DNA from 4 places in the Agrobacterium sp. SORGH_AS 787 genome. Region 1 is predicted to be linked to each of the others. Evidence: predicted binding sites of a transcription regulator. Region 1 holds the regulator's gene; each other region holds the start of a gene.

Region 1 (4,211 bases):
CAACTGTTGCCTTTCTGACTCACAGGGGAAGCAAGTTGGGGAAAACCGGAAAATCGATTCCAGATGATTCCCGCGACTCTTGTCACGGAGTCAACCGACGATTAGGTTAACCGTCAATTACTAGACTGCAATGCGGCGGAACTAGTCACCTACAATCTGGCGAATGGCCTGCGCGTGGTTCACTCCACGGCATCGTGGGTGGATTCTGCCCGAGAACAACGCGACGAGCGGAGAAGCGGCATGAACTGGACGGACGAACGCGTAGAAAAGCTCAAGAGATTATGGTCCGAAGGGCTTAGCGCAAGCCAGATCGCAGCACAACTAGGCGGTGTGAGCCGCAATGCCGTCATCGGCAAGGTTCACCGCCTCAACCTGCCGGGTCGCGCCAAGGCCGGTGGCACGGTCGCCACATCGCGCCCAGCAGCCAAGCGTCCGGCGGCAGCGCCGCGTCCGGCGAGCTATGCGGCTCCAGCCCGCGCTGCGACGAACCGTCCGGCACCTGCCCGTAACACGGGTGCGCTGGCTTTCAAGGAAGATATGGACATCGACACGGTCGAGCCCATGGAATATGCCCGCTCTTCCAACAACGTTGTTATTCCGATTTCGCGTCGCCTGACGCTGACGGAATTGACCGAGCGCACCTGCAAGTGGCCTGTCGGCGACCCGCTTAAGGACGACTTCCATTTCTGCGGCTGCGAAGCGTCCGAAGCTTCGCCCTACTGCAAGTTCCACGCGAAAATGGCTTATCAGCCGGTGAGCGAACGCCGTAAGGCGTAAGGTCTCTCATAGCGATTACAGAAAGCGGGCTTCGGTCCGCTTTTTTTGTTGGCCCGTCTCCCCCATCCTCAAATAATCAAAACTTGCCCGCAGCAGCGATTGTGCCCAGACTATCGTCATGGATGCGATCGATATGCTGGACGACTATATCTCGACACTGTGGGCAAAAGCCGTCGACACGCCATTCCCGCCGATCCCGCGTCGCCGGTGCGGAGACGCAACCGTCTATGTCGAATGCCGACGCGGACGCTACTGACTGATTTGCGAGGAGCGCGGGGAAGAGTATTGGCGTCGTGAAGCCACGGACATGGACGATGCCGCGTTCCAGTTGATATCCATCGTTGCAGGCGAGTTGGTGCGCGACCGCGAGCTGGAGTTTCGGGAAAGCACAGCCCGCTGTTTCTCTGGATCGAATGACTACTCGCGCTGAGCGCCATCAAAGACAGCTACGGCACCCGAACCATGGCCAACTATCTGGACGTGCTGAGACACAGCCCGCTGTCGCAGGACGAGATAGACGCCGCGCGATATCCCATCCCGTCATCATTCATGTGACGCCAGCAAGTCCGGCGCCACAGGATCGGTGCACTTCACCATCGGGTTAAGCGCCCCGAGACGATCAAGCTTCCATGGAATAGCCCGCGCCGCGAACGGTGCGGATGACATCCTGCATGCTGGAGAAATTCAGCGCCTTACGCAGGCGGCCGACATGAACGTCCACCGTGCGTTCATCCACATAGATATCGTGTCCCCAGACGCCATCGAGAAGCTGGGAACGGGAGAACACACGGCCGGGCGAGGTCATGAGGAACTCCAGCAGGCGGAATTCGGTTGGTCCAAGACGGACTTCGCGGCTCTTGCGGTGAACGCGGTGCGTCTCGCGGTCGAGTTCGATATCGCCGCATTTCAGCACGGAGGACAGAACCTCTGGCTTGGCGCGGCGCAGCATCGCCTTGACGCGTGCCATCAACTCCGGTGTCGAGAAGGGCTTGACGACATAGTCGTCCGCGCCCGTTGCCAAGCCCCGAACCCGTTCGCTTTCCTCGCCACGAGCCGTCAGCATGATGATCGGCAAACGCTCTGTCTCCGGACGCATGCGCAGGCGGCGGCAAAGCTCGATGCCGGAGACGCCAGGCAACATCCAGTCGAGGATCAGAAGATCCGGCGTGCGCTCCTGAAGGCGGATTTCGGCCTCGTCGCCACGCGGAATGGTGTCGACATCATAGCCTTCGGATTCGAGATTGTAACGGAGGAGGACGCTCAGCGCCTCCTCATCTTCGACAACGGCGATTTTCGGCACCATGGCTCCAGATCCTATCTGTCGCTTACTCGGTCACAGCGCCGAGCGTGTTGGAACTATCGTCCTTCGGACGCTCACCCGCCGGCTGGCTGCCGGTGGTCATGTAGTAGATGGTCTCGGCAATGTTGGTGGCGTGGTCGCCGACGCGCTCGATGTTCTTGGCGCAGAACAGAAGATGCGTGCAGGTGGTGATGTTGCGTGGATCTTCCATCATGTAGGTCAGAAGCTCGCGGAACAGCGAGGTGTACATGGCGTCGATTTCCTCGTCGCGCTCGCGGATGGCCTGGGCCTTTTCCGCCGAGCGCGTGGAGTAGACGTCCAGCACTTCCTTCAACTGCACCAGCGCCAGTTCCGACAGATGCTCAAGGCCGCGCGCCAGCTTGCGCGGAACGCCTGTGCCAGCAACCGCAATCACACGCTTGGCGGTGTTTTTGCCGAGATCGCCGACACGCTCGAGGTCCGCGGCAATGCGCAACGACCCGATGATTTCACGAAGGTCTGCTGCCATCGGCTGGCGCTTGGCGATGGTGACGATCGCCTTGTCGCCGATTTCACGCTCGGCGTGATCGAGGATCGTATCGTCCGAGATGACTTTCTGCGCCAGCGCCGCATCGGAATTGACGAGCGCGCGCACGGCATCGGCGCACATCTGCTCGGCCAACCCGCCCATTTCGGCGATCCGGCGGCTGAGGAACTTCAGCTCCTCGTCATAGGCTGACATGATGTGGGAATGTGTCGGCATGTTCGTGGTCTCCAGTTTCGAGACGCCCTGTCGCAAGCCTTCTCAACGGCTCGAGCGACGGGCGCAGTGTGATGCGCAAGCGACAGCAGGATCAGCCGAACCGGCCCATAATGTAGTCCTGGGTGCGCTGATCATCCGGGTTGGTGAACATCTTGTCCGTATCGTTCTCCTCAACAAGGTGGCCGAGGTGGAACATGGCGGTGCGCTGTGAAACGCGAGCGGCCTGCTGCATCGAGTGGGTCACGATGACGATGGTGTAGTTGGCGCGAAGCTCGTGGATCAGTTCTTCCACCTTGGCGGTCGCGATCGGGTCGAGCGCAGAGCATGGCTCATCCATAAGGATGACTTCCGGCGAGACGGCGACGGCGCGCGCGATGCACAGGCGCTGCTGCTGGCCACCGGAAAGGCCGGTGCCGGATTCGTGCAGACGATCCTTGGCCTCGTTCCAGAGACCCGCCTTTTGCAGGCTGGACTCGACGATCTGGTCCATATCCGCCTTGTTGCGGGCAAGACCGTGAATGCGCGGGCCATAGGCGATGTTTTCATAGATCGACTTCGGAAACGGGTTCGGCTTCTGGAACACCATGCCCACACGGGCGCGAAGCTCGACCACATCGATTGCAGGATCGTAGATGTCTTCACCGTCAAGCGTGATCTGACCGGTCACGCGGCAGCCGTCGATCGTGTCGTTCATGCGGTTCAGCGTGCGCAGGAAGGTGGACTTGCCGCAGCCCGACGGGCCGATAAGAGCCGTCACCGTGTTCTCGCGAACGTTGAGGTTCACATCGTAAAGGGCGCGCTTCTCGCCGTAGTAAACGGAAACGTCCTTGCCGATCATCTTATGGGAAACTTCATTCATTTTCTTGTCCAGCGCCTTTTCAACTGCTGCTTCCGACAACATGTTCATTGTTCCGTTCTCCCTTGGTTCTTATCGCATTTCCAGATGGAAAACCGGTATCCACTTTTCCTCGAAATGCTTTACCAGCGCCGTTCGAAGCGGCGACGCAGCAGGATTGCGCCCACATTCATCACCAGGAGGAACATAAGCAGGATGATGATAGCGCCAGATGTTCTTTCGACAAAGGCGCGCTCGGCTTCGTTCGCCCACATATAGATCTGAACCGGCAGGGCCGTTGCAGGATCGAGCGGGGTCGTCGGGTAATTCGCCACGAAGGCCACCATGCCGATGAGAAGAAGCGGCGCGGTTTCGCCAAGCGCGTGGGCAAGGCCGATGATGGTGCCGGTCAGGATACCGGGCATGGCCAGCGGCAGCACGTGGTGGAAGATAGTCTGCATCTTCGAGGCACCAAGACCAAGCGCCGCTGCGCGGATCGAAGGCGGCACGGCTTTCAAGGCAGCGCGCGTTGCGATGATGATGGTCGGCAGCGTCAT
Region 2 (4,211 bases), 290 kb from region 1:
AAAATGCACATGTCGGAAGCCCTGCAGCTTTTCGGGGCCGGACGCGAAAAGCGCATCTATGCGGTGCCGCCCTATACCGAAGTCGTCAGCCTCGATTTCGACGATCACCCCTTCGAGATCCAGGCCTTTGACAAGCCCTGTGCGCTTTGCGGCGCAGACAACGTCTATCTCGATGAAGTCATCCTAGACGATCGGGGCGGGCGCATGTTCGTCTGCTCGGATACCGATCATTGCGAAGACCGCCGCGCCCATGGCCATCGTGGCCATCTGCTGGCCGATGAAGTGAAGGAGGCCGCAGAATGAGCGACCAACCCCTGTTGAAAGTCCGTGATGTTTCCAAATATTATGGCGACCGTGCCGGGTGCCGCAACGTCTCCTTCGATCTTTGGCCGGGAGAGGTTCTTGCGATCGTCGGTGAATCCGGCTCCGGCAAGACCACGCTGCTGAACTGCATCTCCACCCGGCTGATGCCGACCACAGGCAGCGTCGAATACCGCATGCGCGATGGTTCTTTGCGCGATCTCTACCATATGGGAGAAGCCGAACGCCGTTTCCTGATGCGTACCGACTGGGGCTTCGTTCACCAGAATCCGGCTGATGGCCTGCGCATGACGGTGTCTGCCGGTGCCAATGTCGGTGAACGGCTGATGGCGGTGGGCAACCGGCATTACGGCAATATCCGCAACACCGCCAGCGAATGGCTGGAGCGGGTCGAGATCGGCACCGATCGCATCGATGACCAGCCGCGCGCCTTTTCCGGCGGCATGCGCCAGCGCCTGCAGATCGCCCGCAATCTCGTCACCTCGCCGCGCCTCGTCTTCATGGACGAGCCGACCGGCGGTCTGGATGTCTCGGTCCAGGCGAGGCTTCTCGATCTCGTTCGCGGTCTCGTCAACGATCTCGGCCTTTCCGTCATCGTCGTCACCCACGACCTCGCGGTGGCGCGCCTCCTGTCGCACCGCATGATGGTGATGAAGGGTGGCAACGTCATCGAGCATGGCTTGACCGACCGCGTGCTGGATGACCCGCGCGAGCCCTATACCCAGCTCCTCGTTTCCTCGATCCTGCAGGTGTGACATGCCGACCCCTCTCATCGTTTCGGAAGTCTTCAAAAGCTTCACCATGCATCTGCGTGACGGGATCGAACTGCCCGTCGTGCGCAATGTGAACTTCTCCGTCCAGGCGGGCGAATGCGTCGTGCTTGGTGGGCCTTCGGGGATCGGCAAAAGTTCGATCCTCAAGATGCTCTACGGCAACTATGCCATCGACAGCGGCCAGATCCTCATCAAGCATGAGGGGCAGATGGTCGATATCGGCAGCGCCGCACCCCGCACCGTTCTGGAAGTCCGTCACCGCAGCCTTGGCTATGTCAGCCAGTTCCTGCGCACCGTTCCGCGCGTCGCCGCTGTCGATGTCGTCGCCGAACCGCTGCTCGCCCGCAAAGTACCGGTTGAAGAAGCACGCGAACGGGCAGGGGAGTTGCTGTCGAAGCTCAACCTGCCGCGTGAATTATGGTCTCTTCCGCCCGCGACCTTTTCCGGCGGCGAACAGCAGCGCGTCAACATCGCGCGCGGCTTCATCACCGACCATGCCATCCTGCTGCTGGACGAACCGACGGCGTCGCTCGATGCCGCCAACCGCAAGGTGGTGGTGGAAATGATCCGGCAAAAGAAAGCCGAAGGGACAGCGCTGCTCGGCATTTTCCACGATGAGGAAGTGCGTGAGGCCGTCGCCGACCGCATTCTCGACGTTTCGCAGTTCTCGCCCAGAAAGATTGCAGCATGAGTGTCAAAGTCGGCCTTGAACCCGTCATCCACGAAACCGCCCGCGTCACAAACTCCAAGCTCGGCCGTTACACCGAAGTGTCGGAGCGCTGCCGTATCGAAGAGGTGGAGATGGACGATTACTCCTACATCATGCAGGACGGTGCCGTCTGGTGCGCCACCATCGGCAAGTTCGTCAACATCGCCGCCTCGGTGCGCATCAACGCCACCAATCATCCCATGTCGCGGGCAACGCTGCACCACTTCACCTATCGCGCCCATAATTATTGGGACGATGCGGAGGACGAGACGGAGTTTTTCGCGGCAAGACGCGCCAGACGCGTCGTCATCGGCCACGATGTCTGGATCGGACACGGCGCGACCATCCTGCCCGGCGTCACCATCGGCAATGGCGCCGTCGTCGGGGCCGGTGCCGTGGTTTCGAAGGACGTCGCGCCCTACACCATTGTCGGCGGCGTCCCTGCAAAGCTGATCCGTCGCCGCTTTTCGGAAGAGGTCGGCGAGCGCATGGACCGGCTGGCCTGGTGGGATTGGGATCACGCGAGGCTTCGCGCCGCTCTCGATGATTTCCGGTCGCTCGAAGCGGACGCGTTTCTCGCCAAGTATGACGGATAAGGGCGCGGATCTCCCTAACGTCAGCCTTGTAACAATTTCTTCATCAAACTGACATTCGTGCTTCACGCATCCCTGATAGGCCGAATCCGAAATAACGAGACTGGATTTGGCCTATGACTTTTCAACTCAAGCAGGTAACGCGCCGCTTCGGCAAATCGACCGCCGTGGACAGCGTGACGCTCGACATTCCCCAGGGCCAGATGGTCGGCGTCATTGGACGTTCGGGTGCGGGCAAATCCACCCTGCTGCGGATGATCAACCGTCTGGTCGATCCGACATCCGGCTCCATTCATTTCGGCGATCTCGAGGTTTCCTCGCTTCGTGGCGCCGCCTTGCGCCGCTGGCAGCGCGATTGCGCCATGATCTTCCAGCAGTTCAACCTCGTTCCCCGTCTCGACGTTTTGACCAATGTCATGCTCGGCCGTCTCAATCACCGCTCCACGGTCTTGAGCCTGCTCAGCATCTTCACCACCGAAGAGCGGTTGATGGCGATTTCAGCGCTTGAGCGTCTGGGGATCGAGCATGTGGCGATGCAGCCCGCGGGCACGCTGTCGGGTGGCCAGCAGCAGCGTGTGGCGATCGCACGTGCGCTGATGCAATCGCCGCGCATGCTGCTTGCCGACGAGCCCATTGCTTCGCTCGATCCGCTCAATGCCAAGATCGTCATGGACGCGCTGCGCGATATCAATGAGCGCGAAGGCATTACCGTCATCACCAACCTTCATACGCTCGATACGGCGCGCAATTATTGTGAGCGCATCATCGGCATGGCAGCCGGTCGCGTCGTCTTCGACGGCACACCCGCCGAGCTCGATGCCCGCGCGGTCAAGGAAATCTACGGCACCGATTCTCAAGGTGCCGGCATCGACGAAACCATGACGTCGACCAGCATCACCATTGAAGGCGCGGAGCTGACTGCGCGCGCCCAACACCCATCTGCCGGTCCTGAAGCTTCTGCTCCCAAGCCTCTTTCCATGGCTGGACTGTAAGGACTGCACAGCATCGATCCGCCCGCGTCAGGGGCGCCCAATACCACATTCCATGTCGTATCAAACTCCGGCTCGCCGGAAAAACGGAGATAAATCCATGTTGAAGAAAGCTCTTCTTTCGGCGGTCGCACTTGGCCTTCTGGCCGGTTCGGCTCTGGCTCAGGACGTCAAGGTTCTGCGTATCGGCCTCGATGGCGGCGAAAACTCCAACGACCAGCTGCGCAACGCACAGTGCGTCGCCGATGGTCTGAAGGCTGCAACCGGTGTTGAGCAGGTTCAGCTCTTCCCGTCGCCGGACTATAACGGCGTCATCCAGGGTCTGCTCGGCGGCACCATCGATATCGCTTCCATGGGCGCGTCGTCCTACGCCAAGATCGCTATTCAGGACCCGAAGGCTGTCGATCCGATCCTGACCTATACCGGCGCTGACGGCTCCAGCGGCTATTACACGATCATGGTTGCCCGCAAGGATTCCGGCATCAAGACGCTCGCAGATGCCAAGGGCAAGAAGCTCGGCTTTGCCGATCCGGACTCCACCTCCGGCTACCTCATCCCGAACGTCGCCCTGCCGAAGGAAACCGGCAAGCCGGTCAAGGAATACTTCTCTGAAACCGGCTTTGGTGGCGGTCACGAGAACCTCGTTCTCGCCGTCCTCGACAAGAAGTTCGATGTCGGCACCACCTTCGGCTCCGGCGTTGGCAAGTGGGAAGAAGGCTACAGCTCCGGCAATCTTCACCAGATGGTCGCCAAGGGCAACCTCGATATGGACGATATCGTCGAAGTCTGGAAGTCGCCGCTGATCCCGAACGGCCCGCTGATGGTT
Region 3 (4,211 bases), 1.2 Mb from region 1:
CTTGATTCGGATATCCAGATGCAGCTCGACGAGTGTGTGGCGCTTCCGGCCGAGCGCAAGGAAATCGAGCGTGCCATGGAAATGTCGCTGCGCTGGGCAGAACGCTGCCGTGTCGCTTTCGGTGAGCAGCCGGGCAAGGCGATGTTCGGTATCGTTCAGGGTGGCGACCAGCCGGATTTGCGCATCCGCTCTGCCGAAGGCCTGAAGCAGCTCGATCTCAAGGGGTATGCGGTTGGTGGCCTCGCTGTCGGCGAACCGCAGGATGTGATGCTTGCGATGCTGGACACGACGTTGCCGGTTTTGCCGACGGAAAAGCCGCGTTACCTGATGGGCGTCGGCACGCCGGACGACATTTTGAAGTCGGTGGCACGTGGCATCGACATGTTCGACTGTGTCATGCCAACCCGTTCGGGCCGCCACGGTCTCGCCTTCACCCGTCGGGGCAGGGTGAATATCCGCAATGCTCGCCACGCCGAAGACATGCGTCCGCTGGACGAGCAGTCCAATTGCCCGGCATCGCGCGATTACTCGCGTGCCTATCTGCACCACTTGGTGCGTTCCAATGAAGCGCTCGGCGGCATGCTTTTGTCCTGGCACAATCTCGCCTATTATCAGGAGTTGATGCAGGGGATTCGCAAATCGATCGAAGAAGGTCGCTTTGCGGATTTCTACGCGGAGACCATTGAAATGTGGGCGAAAGGCGATATCGATCCGGTGTGACAATCATCATCGGATAGCTGAATGCTGAACGCGCCATACGTTCTTTTTCGTGACGATACGACCGGCACCGTGACATTGTTTACGGAGCCGGAGGAGATCATCGCTGCGCATGAGGTGGACGCGTTCTTTCCTGCCCTTGAACGGATGCAAGCGGCGAGGGCTGAAGGTAAGTATTTAGCCGGCTACATGTCCTATGAGGCCGGTTACCTCTTCGAGCCGAAGCTTGCACCTCTCGCAGAGGGAAGGCGACAGACCCCGCTCCTGTGGTTTGGCGTCTTCAAGTCGCCGAACGGTGGCACTTCAGAAGTTTCCAAGCCATTGAATATCATGGCATCCGATGAATTTTTGAGTGATCTCAAACCGTCTTGGTCGTTCACTGAATACGAGCAGCAGTTCAATAGATTGCACCAGCATTTGCGCCAGGGAGATTGTTACCAGGCTAACCTTACCATGCCTATCACCGGGCGGTGGCACGGCGATCCGCTTTCGGGTTTCTGGTCGTTGATCGACCGACAGCCGGTAAAATATGGTGCGCTGATCGATCTCGGCGGTCCTGTGATCCTGTCGCGCTCTCCCGAACTCTTCTTTTCCGTCGATGCGGAAGGCTGGATCGAAACTCATCCGATGAAGGGCACCGTCAAACGCGGTTCGTCAGCGGAAGACGACGCTGCTCTTATTGCAGCCATGAGGCAGGACGAGAAGACGCTGGCGGAAAACCGCATGATCGTTGACCTACTGCGCAATGATATCTCCCGGATCACGGAAGTCGGCACGCTGGATGTCCCGAAGCTGTTCGACATCGAGACTTATCCAACCGTTCACCAGATGGTCAGCCACGTGCGCGCCAAGCTTTCACCCGATATGAGCATTGCCGATATCTTCGCCGCACTTTTCCCTTGCGGTTCAGTGACGGGGGCGCCGAAAATGCGGGCGATGGAAATCCTTCATGATCTCGAGATCGCGCCGCGCGACGTTTACTGCGGTGCCATCGGGATGATATCGCCAAGCGGCGACATGCGGTTTTCCGTGGCGATCCGTACCATCACTCTGTTTGAAGACGGACGGGCGACCTTCAATGTCGGTGGCGGGATCGTTTTCGATTCAACTGCGCAGTCGGAATATGACGAATGTCTCCTCAAGGCGAAGTTTGCAGCTGGGGAACGCAAACTCGCCTGAGCCGGCCAAAGGTTTGAAGCAGCGGACAAAGAGACACCATTGCCGTCATGCAAGTGTCATATCGTGCTCTTAGAGACTGTGAGCATTGGGTACACCCCGGCCTGGATTAAAACCATGACTTCCTGGGTCATGGGATTTGTCGGGAAGGCCGTCTTTCTTTGTTTTCTCAAGGATATCGTTCCATGACATCATTCCGCTCTGTCGCGTCCCGTCGGCTTGCTGCCGCCTTGGCGGCATCGATCTTCATCTTTCCTGTTGCTGCGATGGCTGAAAGCACCGCTGCTGCAAACGGCGTTAGCTACGCCAACAAGGGTTTGGTCGCTGTCGGTCGGATCCCCGCCAGCCAGCGCGACAAGTTTGGCGAGACCTTCGGCTCTGGCTCCGGCATGGCTATCGATGTCACCAGTTGGAAGAAGGATGGCGATGGCTATCGCGGTTCTCTCTGGCTGTTGCCGGACCGTGGCTACAATGTCGAAGGCACGACGGATTACAATGCGCGCATCAACAAGATCGACGTAACGTTGACACCTGCAACGGGCGCGAGCCTGCCTGTTGACAAGCAGCAAGCCGGTGTGCAAGCGAACCTTGCCGATACGCTGCTCTTGACCGATGAGCAGGGCAAGAACATGACTGGCCTCGATCCAGAGGCTGGCACGCGCCCGGCCAATGGAACGACACCGGTGTTGCCTTTCGCTTCTACCGGCAAGGTTTCTCTCGATGCCGAGGCGGTGGTACGTCTGACCGATGGCTCTTTCCTGATCAGCGATGAATATGGCCCTTATATTTATCACTTTTCCGCAGAAGGTAAGATGATCTCGGCCACGCAGCCGCCGAAGGCGCTGCTGCCAATGCGCAAGGGTGAGATCAACTTCTCTTCCAACAATGTCGGCGAAGGCGGCAAGAAGCCTGATCCGAAGGATCCAGAAACCGGACGTCAGAACAATCAGGGTCTGGAAGGCATGTCGCTGACCCCGGATGGCAAGTACCTTATCGCCGTTCTGCAATCGGCGACCCGTCAGGATGGCGGAGATTCGTCATCCACCCGCGACCACACCCGCGCACTGGTCTATGATGCGAGCGACGTCGATCATTTGAAGCTCGTCCATGAATATGTCGTGCCGCTGCCGAAGTTCGATGGCAAGGACAAGACGCTCGTCGCGGCACAAAGCGAGATCCTGGCCTTGTCGGACAAGGCATTCCTGATGCTGGCGCGTGACAGCAATAATGGTCAGGGTCTGAAGGGCGATACATCGGTCTACCGCAAAATAGAACTCGTCGATGTCTCCGGAGCCACGGACATTGCCGGTGGTGAGTTCGATGATGTAAAGCCGGTTGCACCAAAAGGGGTTCTGGACAGCGCGATCAAGCCAGCAGTTCTGCATGACTTCATCGATCTCAACGACGCCAAGGAGCTTGCTCGTTTCGGTCTGCACAATGGCGCGCCGAACGACAAGAACAACCTGTCGGAGAAGTGGGAGGCAATGTCGATTGCAAGCGTCCTCGACCCTTCCTCACCTGACGACTATTTCCTCTTCGTTGCCAATGACAACGACTTCCTGACGCAGGACGGTTTCCAGGTGGGCAAACCTTACAAGGCGGAAGGTGGTGCCGATGTGGACACCATGTTCCAGGTGTTCCGCGTGACGCTGCCGGGCGTCGCCAAAAAATAAGCGATACCAATCTGTTTAGAGCCGCACCGAAGACATTCGGCGCGGCTCTTTCTATCTGGCTTAGTCGTCGTCGATGTCTTCGAAATCTTGGGGGCCGGAGGTGGTGGAATGGAAGACCGGCACGAAGAGCCGCATATAGACGAGCCTGACGCTCCAGCCCTGTTCCACAGCCTCTGCCCACGCCTTTTTGCGCCCCGGCTTCTTGAAGCCCTTGGCAATCGCCTTTTTCTCGCTCTTTGCGAAGGTCTTCGGTTGCAGAATGTTTTCCGGCGAACACAGGGCAAAGCCCTTCTGGAAAGCCGGGGGCGGATTGGGTGTCATTGTCATGTCTATCAGCCTGCGTGGAGGAAGCGGATCGCTTCGTCCCTGCGATGGAGGTAAAGCAGGGTTCTCAGGTTCTTGCCGCGCTCGCTCACGAGCTCGGCGTCTTTTTCGATCATATAGGCGGCGTCCTTGCGGGCGATTTCCAGCAGGTCCGCATGGGCCTCGAGGCTGGCTATCCGAAAGCCGGGCGTGCCGGATTGACGGGTGCCGAGGAGTTCGCCTTCACCGCGCAGCTTCAGGTCCTCTTCGGCAATCAGGAAGCCGTCTTCGCTGTCGCGGAGGATGGAAAGCCGTGCCTTGCCGTTTTCGCTGAGCGGACCT
Region 4 (4,211 bases), 290 kb from region 1:
AGCAGGAAGGGCGCATAGAGCAGGCTGAAGGGTACGTAGTCCGACGACAGCACATCGAGAACGCCGAGTTCGGCGAGATCGCGTGCAGCAATATTGCCGGAATGGGATTTTCCGCGAACGATGTTCGGGGCGCCCATCAGCACGCTCATGCCAGCGGTGTGGGACGCCTTGGCGGCTTCGACGCTGGTCGGGAATTCGGCAAGACGCACGCCGTGGACGATGGCCTCCTCAACATGGGCTTCCGTCGCATCGTCATGGCTGGCAACGGTGATGCCGCGTTCGGCGCAGCGGGCCGACAGATAATCACGGTGCTTGCCGGAGAATTTTTGCGAGGCGGAAACGCGTCGATCGACAAAGGCCTTGAAGGCTTCGTCGCTCAAGCCACGCTTCTTTTGATAGAACATGACGTACTGATCCATCGTCTGGAACTGACGCTGGCCCGGGGAATGGTCCATCAGCGAGATCAGCCGCACATGCGGATCGTTTTCGAAGTCTTCGAAATGCTCCAGCACGTCGGCGGAGGCGACTTCGCAGCGCAGATGCAGCAGGTGATCGGAGCGAAGACGATCTTCACCCTTGGCTTTTTCGATGGCATTGGCCATGTCGCGCATTTCGCCGCGCGCAAAGCCGCCATCCTCGTCCGAGCCAAGACGCAGGCAATCGAAAACGGTTGTGATGCCTGACGATGCGACCTGCGCATCATGCGCCTGAATGGCGGCGATCTTGTCCCAGGTCACACCCGGGCGCGGGGAATAATGCTGCTCCAGATGGTCGGTGTGCAGTTCGACGAGGCCGGGAATCAGATAGTCGCCGCCGAAATCTTCGCCCGTTTTCGATTCACCCTCGCTGATATCGGCAATCACGCCATCGCGGATCAGGACGGAGCCTTGGACGACATCGTCGGACAGCACGATGCGCGCATTGGATAGGACATGTTCAGCCATTTCGGACATCTTTCGTATTGGGAGCAGCCAGTGGCTGCCAGCTATGAACGGTGAAGGCCTCACCCCGCTGCTTTTCAACGAAAAGGCCAAGGCCGGAAATCGTCAGCGGGCGATGAATGAAGCCGGTAAATGTCTTGGTGAGAATATCCGCCATCTCTTGCCTGCGCCCTTCACTCACCGGCCCAGTCAGGGTCATGTGGAAGCGAAAATCGTCCATGACGTAAGGATAGCCCCACCGATGAAGATTGGCGCGCTGGCTTTCGCTCAGCGTTTCGGGCTTGCGACGGGCGATGTCGCGCTCGGAAAGCGGCGCGCGGAAAGGTTCGAAATGCGTCACCACCTCGGCGGTGAAATCCTGAAGCGGTTGATGGAGTGTGGCAGGAACCAAGGCGAAGAATGGCCCGAGAGAACCGATGACGATTTCGGGAATATCGAAGGCGACTTGTGAGGCTGCGAAAGCTGAAAATGCCTCCAACAGTTCTGCTTCGCTTCTGTCTTCGGCAAGTTCGAAGGGCGCTTTCAGCGTGGCGTGAAAACCATAGCGCCTTGGATCTTCGGTGACACCTGCGAAGTCGGCATAGTCGTCTAACACCTCGTCAGAAAAGGCGTTGCGCCCCAGCCACCGCGATGCCGTCTCAGTGAGCGGATCGGTGGCGGGAGGCGTAAAATAGATTGCGTAGCGCACGGGGTCGCACTTTCAAACGTCATGAAAACAGCGGAAGCGCCATTTGAGACGACTCGTCTCGGCCCCGCAAGGTCAGATGTGCGGGGTAGACCTTTTCCATGACAGAATGATGATATCGGGAGAGAAATTCGCCGGATATCAGTCTCATATTTAATGGTGCGTTTTACCGATGAGGCGAGAGCGGATCGCATTCGACATATTGTCGAACAGGAAGACGACGATGAGGATCAGCAGCACCATATAGGCGACCTTGTCCCAGTCCTGATTGGTGCGCATGGCCTCCAGCAATTTGAGACCGATACCGCCTGCGCCGACCGCACCGATAACGGTGGCCGAGCGCGTGTTGCTTTCCCAGAAATAGAGAGACTGCGAGATGAATACCGGCAGCACCTGCGGAATGACGCCGTAGCGATTGACGATGACCGGCGAGGCGCCGACCGACTTCACGCCCTCACGCTGCTTATCATCAACATTCTCCAGCGCCTCGGCATAAACCTTTCCGAGCGCGCCTGTATCGGTGAAGAAGATCGCCGCGATGCCGGGGATCGGTCCGGGACCAAAGCTCCGGGTAAAGAACAGCGCCCAGATCAGCATGTCGATGGAGCGCAGGAAATCGAAGAGCCGCTTCATGCCCCAATTCGCCGCCTTATTGGCAGTGATGTTACGAGCGGCGATAAATGCCAGAGGGAAAGCGAAGAGCGTTCCGAGAAGTGTGCCAAGGAAGGCCATGACGAGCGTCTGCAACAGCTTGGAGAGAATATCCTCATGCTGCCAGGCATCGTTGCCCAGGAAGTCATCGACCATTTTGGAGATGTTGGACTGCGCTGGATCGACGCGGGGTTGCCAGAGGGCGAGCGAGGCGAGTTCCCCCCAGCTCTTACCCCAGAACTGCGAGCGTGTGTCGAAGAAGAAATTGGCCCAACCGAGGAAGCGGCGCTGGACGTAAAGTTGCGAGGTGCGGATTTCCGCCTGACCGGCAAACCCATATTCGACAACAACCTTGTTTTCGTCCTGACGGATCTGCACGGGCGATCCCGCGGGGGCTGTGACGCGGTCTGCGCCTATTGTCACCGGATAGAGCTTGCCGTCGATATAAACATCGGCCTGCGTTGGCGTGATATCGATTCGGTTCTGCTGGCCGCCATAGATCACGCTATATCCGCCATCCGGCAGCGGCTGCAACCAGCTGATACTGGCGTTAGCGGGATACTGTCCGCGGCTCGTCCATTGCGGCACGACCTTGCCATCCGCGAAACGAAGGCGCGGCTGGGCGCGCCAGGAATACCAGTCCTGAATGTAGCTGGAAGCGCGGTCCCATCGGCCATTCATCAAGGCCGGACCGACATTGAAGGCGAAGAAGCAGATGATGAGATAGGCGACGGCTGCGACAAGGCCGAGAAACAGTCCGTAGCGGCGCAAAAAGCTCTGCTGGAAGACCTGCGGATATTGCGAAAGAAGACGTTCGCGATCGGCACCATTGATGACAATGCTGGTGGACATCAGGCCGCTCCCCGTCCGAATTCAAAGGATTGATGGCCGATCAGCCTGCGGCGCAGCCAGCCGGAAAACTGGTCAACGGCGATGATGGTGATCAGCAGCATGATGATGATGGCATAGGTTTTTGCGGCGTGATCGTTGCCGATCGCCAGGCGGAAGACCTCGCCGATGCCACCGCCACCGACAGCACCGATGATGGTGGAAGCGCGCACATTGATTTCGGCGCGCAGCAACGCATAGGAGACGAAATTCGGCAGAACCTGTGGCACGATGGCAAAGCGCACGCGCTCCAGCCAGTTGGCACCCGATGCCCGCAACCCCTCATCCGGCTTCATATCGGCATTTTCGACGACTTCAAAGAAAAGCTTTCCGAGCGCGCCAACGGTGTGGATGGTGATGGCAACGATGGCGGCAATAGGGCCGAGCGAAAGAATGGCGGTCAGCAATCCGGCGACGACGATCTCGGGAAAGGCGCGCATCACTTCCATCAGGCGTCTCACGACAAAACGCACGGCACCGGCGCCAACGAGATTGGTGGAGGCGAAAAAGCACAGCATGAAGGCGAAGGCGGTACCGATCAGCGTCGAAACCAGCGCGATGTTCAGCGTGATCATCAGCTGATAGAAAAAATGCGGAATATAAAACCCGTCGCCGATATAGACCCGCTCCGAGACATAGTCGTATTTCAGCGAGCCATCGGCATAGGGTGACGGCAGGTCGAACATGGCGCGAACGACTTCCATCGGACTGTTCGGCAGGAAGGTCTTCATAAAATCGAAGAAATAGGGCAGCCGCTCGAAAAACTTGCCGGAATTGGCGCTGTTGGCGAAATCGAGCGAAGCAAAAAGCAGCGCGAGAAAGACGACAATGGCGATGCCGGTGTAGATACGCCGCGTGACCAGCTGTTGCTGGTAGTGCTGCATGACCTTCTTCGAGGCCTCGCTCAACGTATCTGGCGTGATTGGCGTGCTGGCCATATCTTTGTGTTCCTTGCCAGAGCATGTGGGTGACGATGCGTTCACCGCTGCTCTCATTCACCGTTTCAGCGGCATCGCTCAGGAAGCGTGCGGCTTTCCCGGACATGC

The links. The regulator PhoB, encoded in region 1, activates phosphate uptake and scavenging genes when phosphate is short. The targets are predictions, from matches to a motif close to TGTCATNNANCTGTCAT.
Region 2: phnC (phosphonate ABC transporter ATP-binding protein) is a predicted target of PhoB. The motif match lies at 2,438-2,454, and genes of this name have one in related genera.
Region 3: QE435_RS21435 (esterase-like activity of phytase family protein) is a predicted target of PhoB. The motif match lies at 1,940-1,956, and genes of this name have one in related genera.
Region 4: QE435_RS14265 (DUF1045 domain-containing protein) is a predicted target of PhoB. The motif match lies at 1,728-1,744, and genes of this name have one in related genera.

What each region holds. Positions count from the first base shown of each region.
Region 1 is NZ_JAUTBG010000002.1:1,317,629-1,321,839, reverse strand. Features, by position in the region: gene QE435_RS15665 (GcrA family cell cycle regulator) at 241-777, shown strand; gene QE435_RS15660 (hypothetical protein) at 896-1,033, shown strand; gene QE435_RS15655 (hypothetical protein) at 1,085-1,207, shown strand; gene phoB (phosphate regulon transcriptional regulator PhoB) at 1,397-2,080, opposite strand; gene phoU (phosphate signaling complex protein PhoU) at 2,103-2,819, opposite strand; gene pstB (phosphate ABC transporter ATP-binding protein PstB) at 2,911-3,726, opposite strand; gene pstA (phosphate ABC transporter permease PstA) at 3,798-4,211, opposite strand, start outside.
Region 2 is NZ_JAUTBG010000002.1:1,025,433-1,029,643, forward strand. Features, by position in the region: gene QE435_RS14225 (alpha-D-ribose 1-methylphosphonate 5-phosphate C-P-lyase PhnJ) at 1-303, shown strand, start outside; gene phnK (phosphonate C-P lyase system protein PhnK) at 300-1,076, shown strand; gene phnL (phosphonate C-P lyase system protein PhnL) at 1,078-1,785, shown strand; gene QE435_RS14240 (DapH/DapD/GlmU-related protein) at 1,782-2,399, shown strand; gene phnC (phosphonate ABC transporter ATP-binding protein) at 2,513-3,388, shown strand; gene phnD (phosphonate ABC transporter substrate-binding protein) at 3,486-4,211, shown strand, end outside.
Region 3 is NZ_JAUTBG010000002.1:2,510,468-2,514,678, reverse strand. Features, by position in the region: gene tgt (tRNA guanosine(34) transglycosylase Tgt) at 1-720, shown strand, start outside; gene QE435_RS21440 (aminodeoxychorismate synthase component I) at 742-1,896, shown strand; gene QE435_RS21435 (esterase-like activity of phytase family protein) at 2,079-3,566, shown strand; gene QE435_RS21430 (hypothetical protein) at 3,627-3,893, opposite strand; gene recG (ATP-dependent DNA helicase RecG) at 3,899-4,211, opposite strand, start outside.
Region 4 is NZ_JAUTBG010000002.1:1,029,880-1,034,090, reverse strand. Features, by position in the region: gene QE435_RS14270 (alpha-D-ribose 1-methylphosphonate 5-triphosphate diphosphatase) at 1-944, opposite strand, end outside; gene QE435_RS14265 (DUF1045 domain-containing protein) at 937-1,629, opposite strand; gene phnE (phosphonate ABC transporter, permease protein PhnE) at 1,780-3,129, opposite strand; gene phnE (phosphonate ABC transporter, permease protein PhnE) at 3,129-4,103, opposite strand.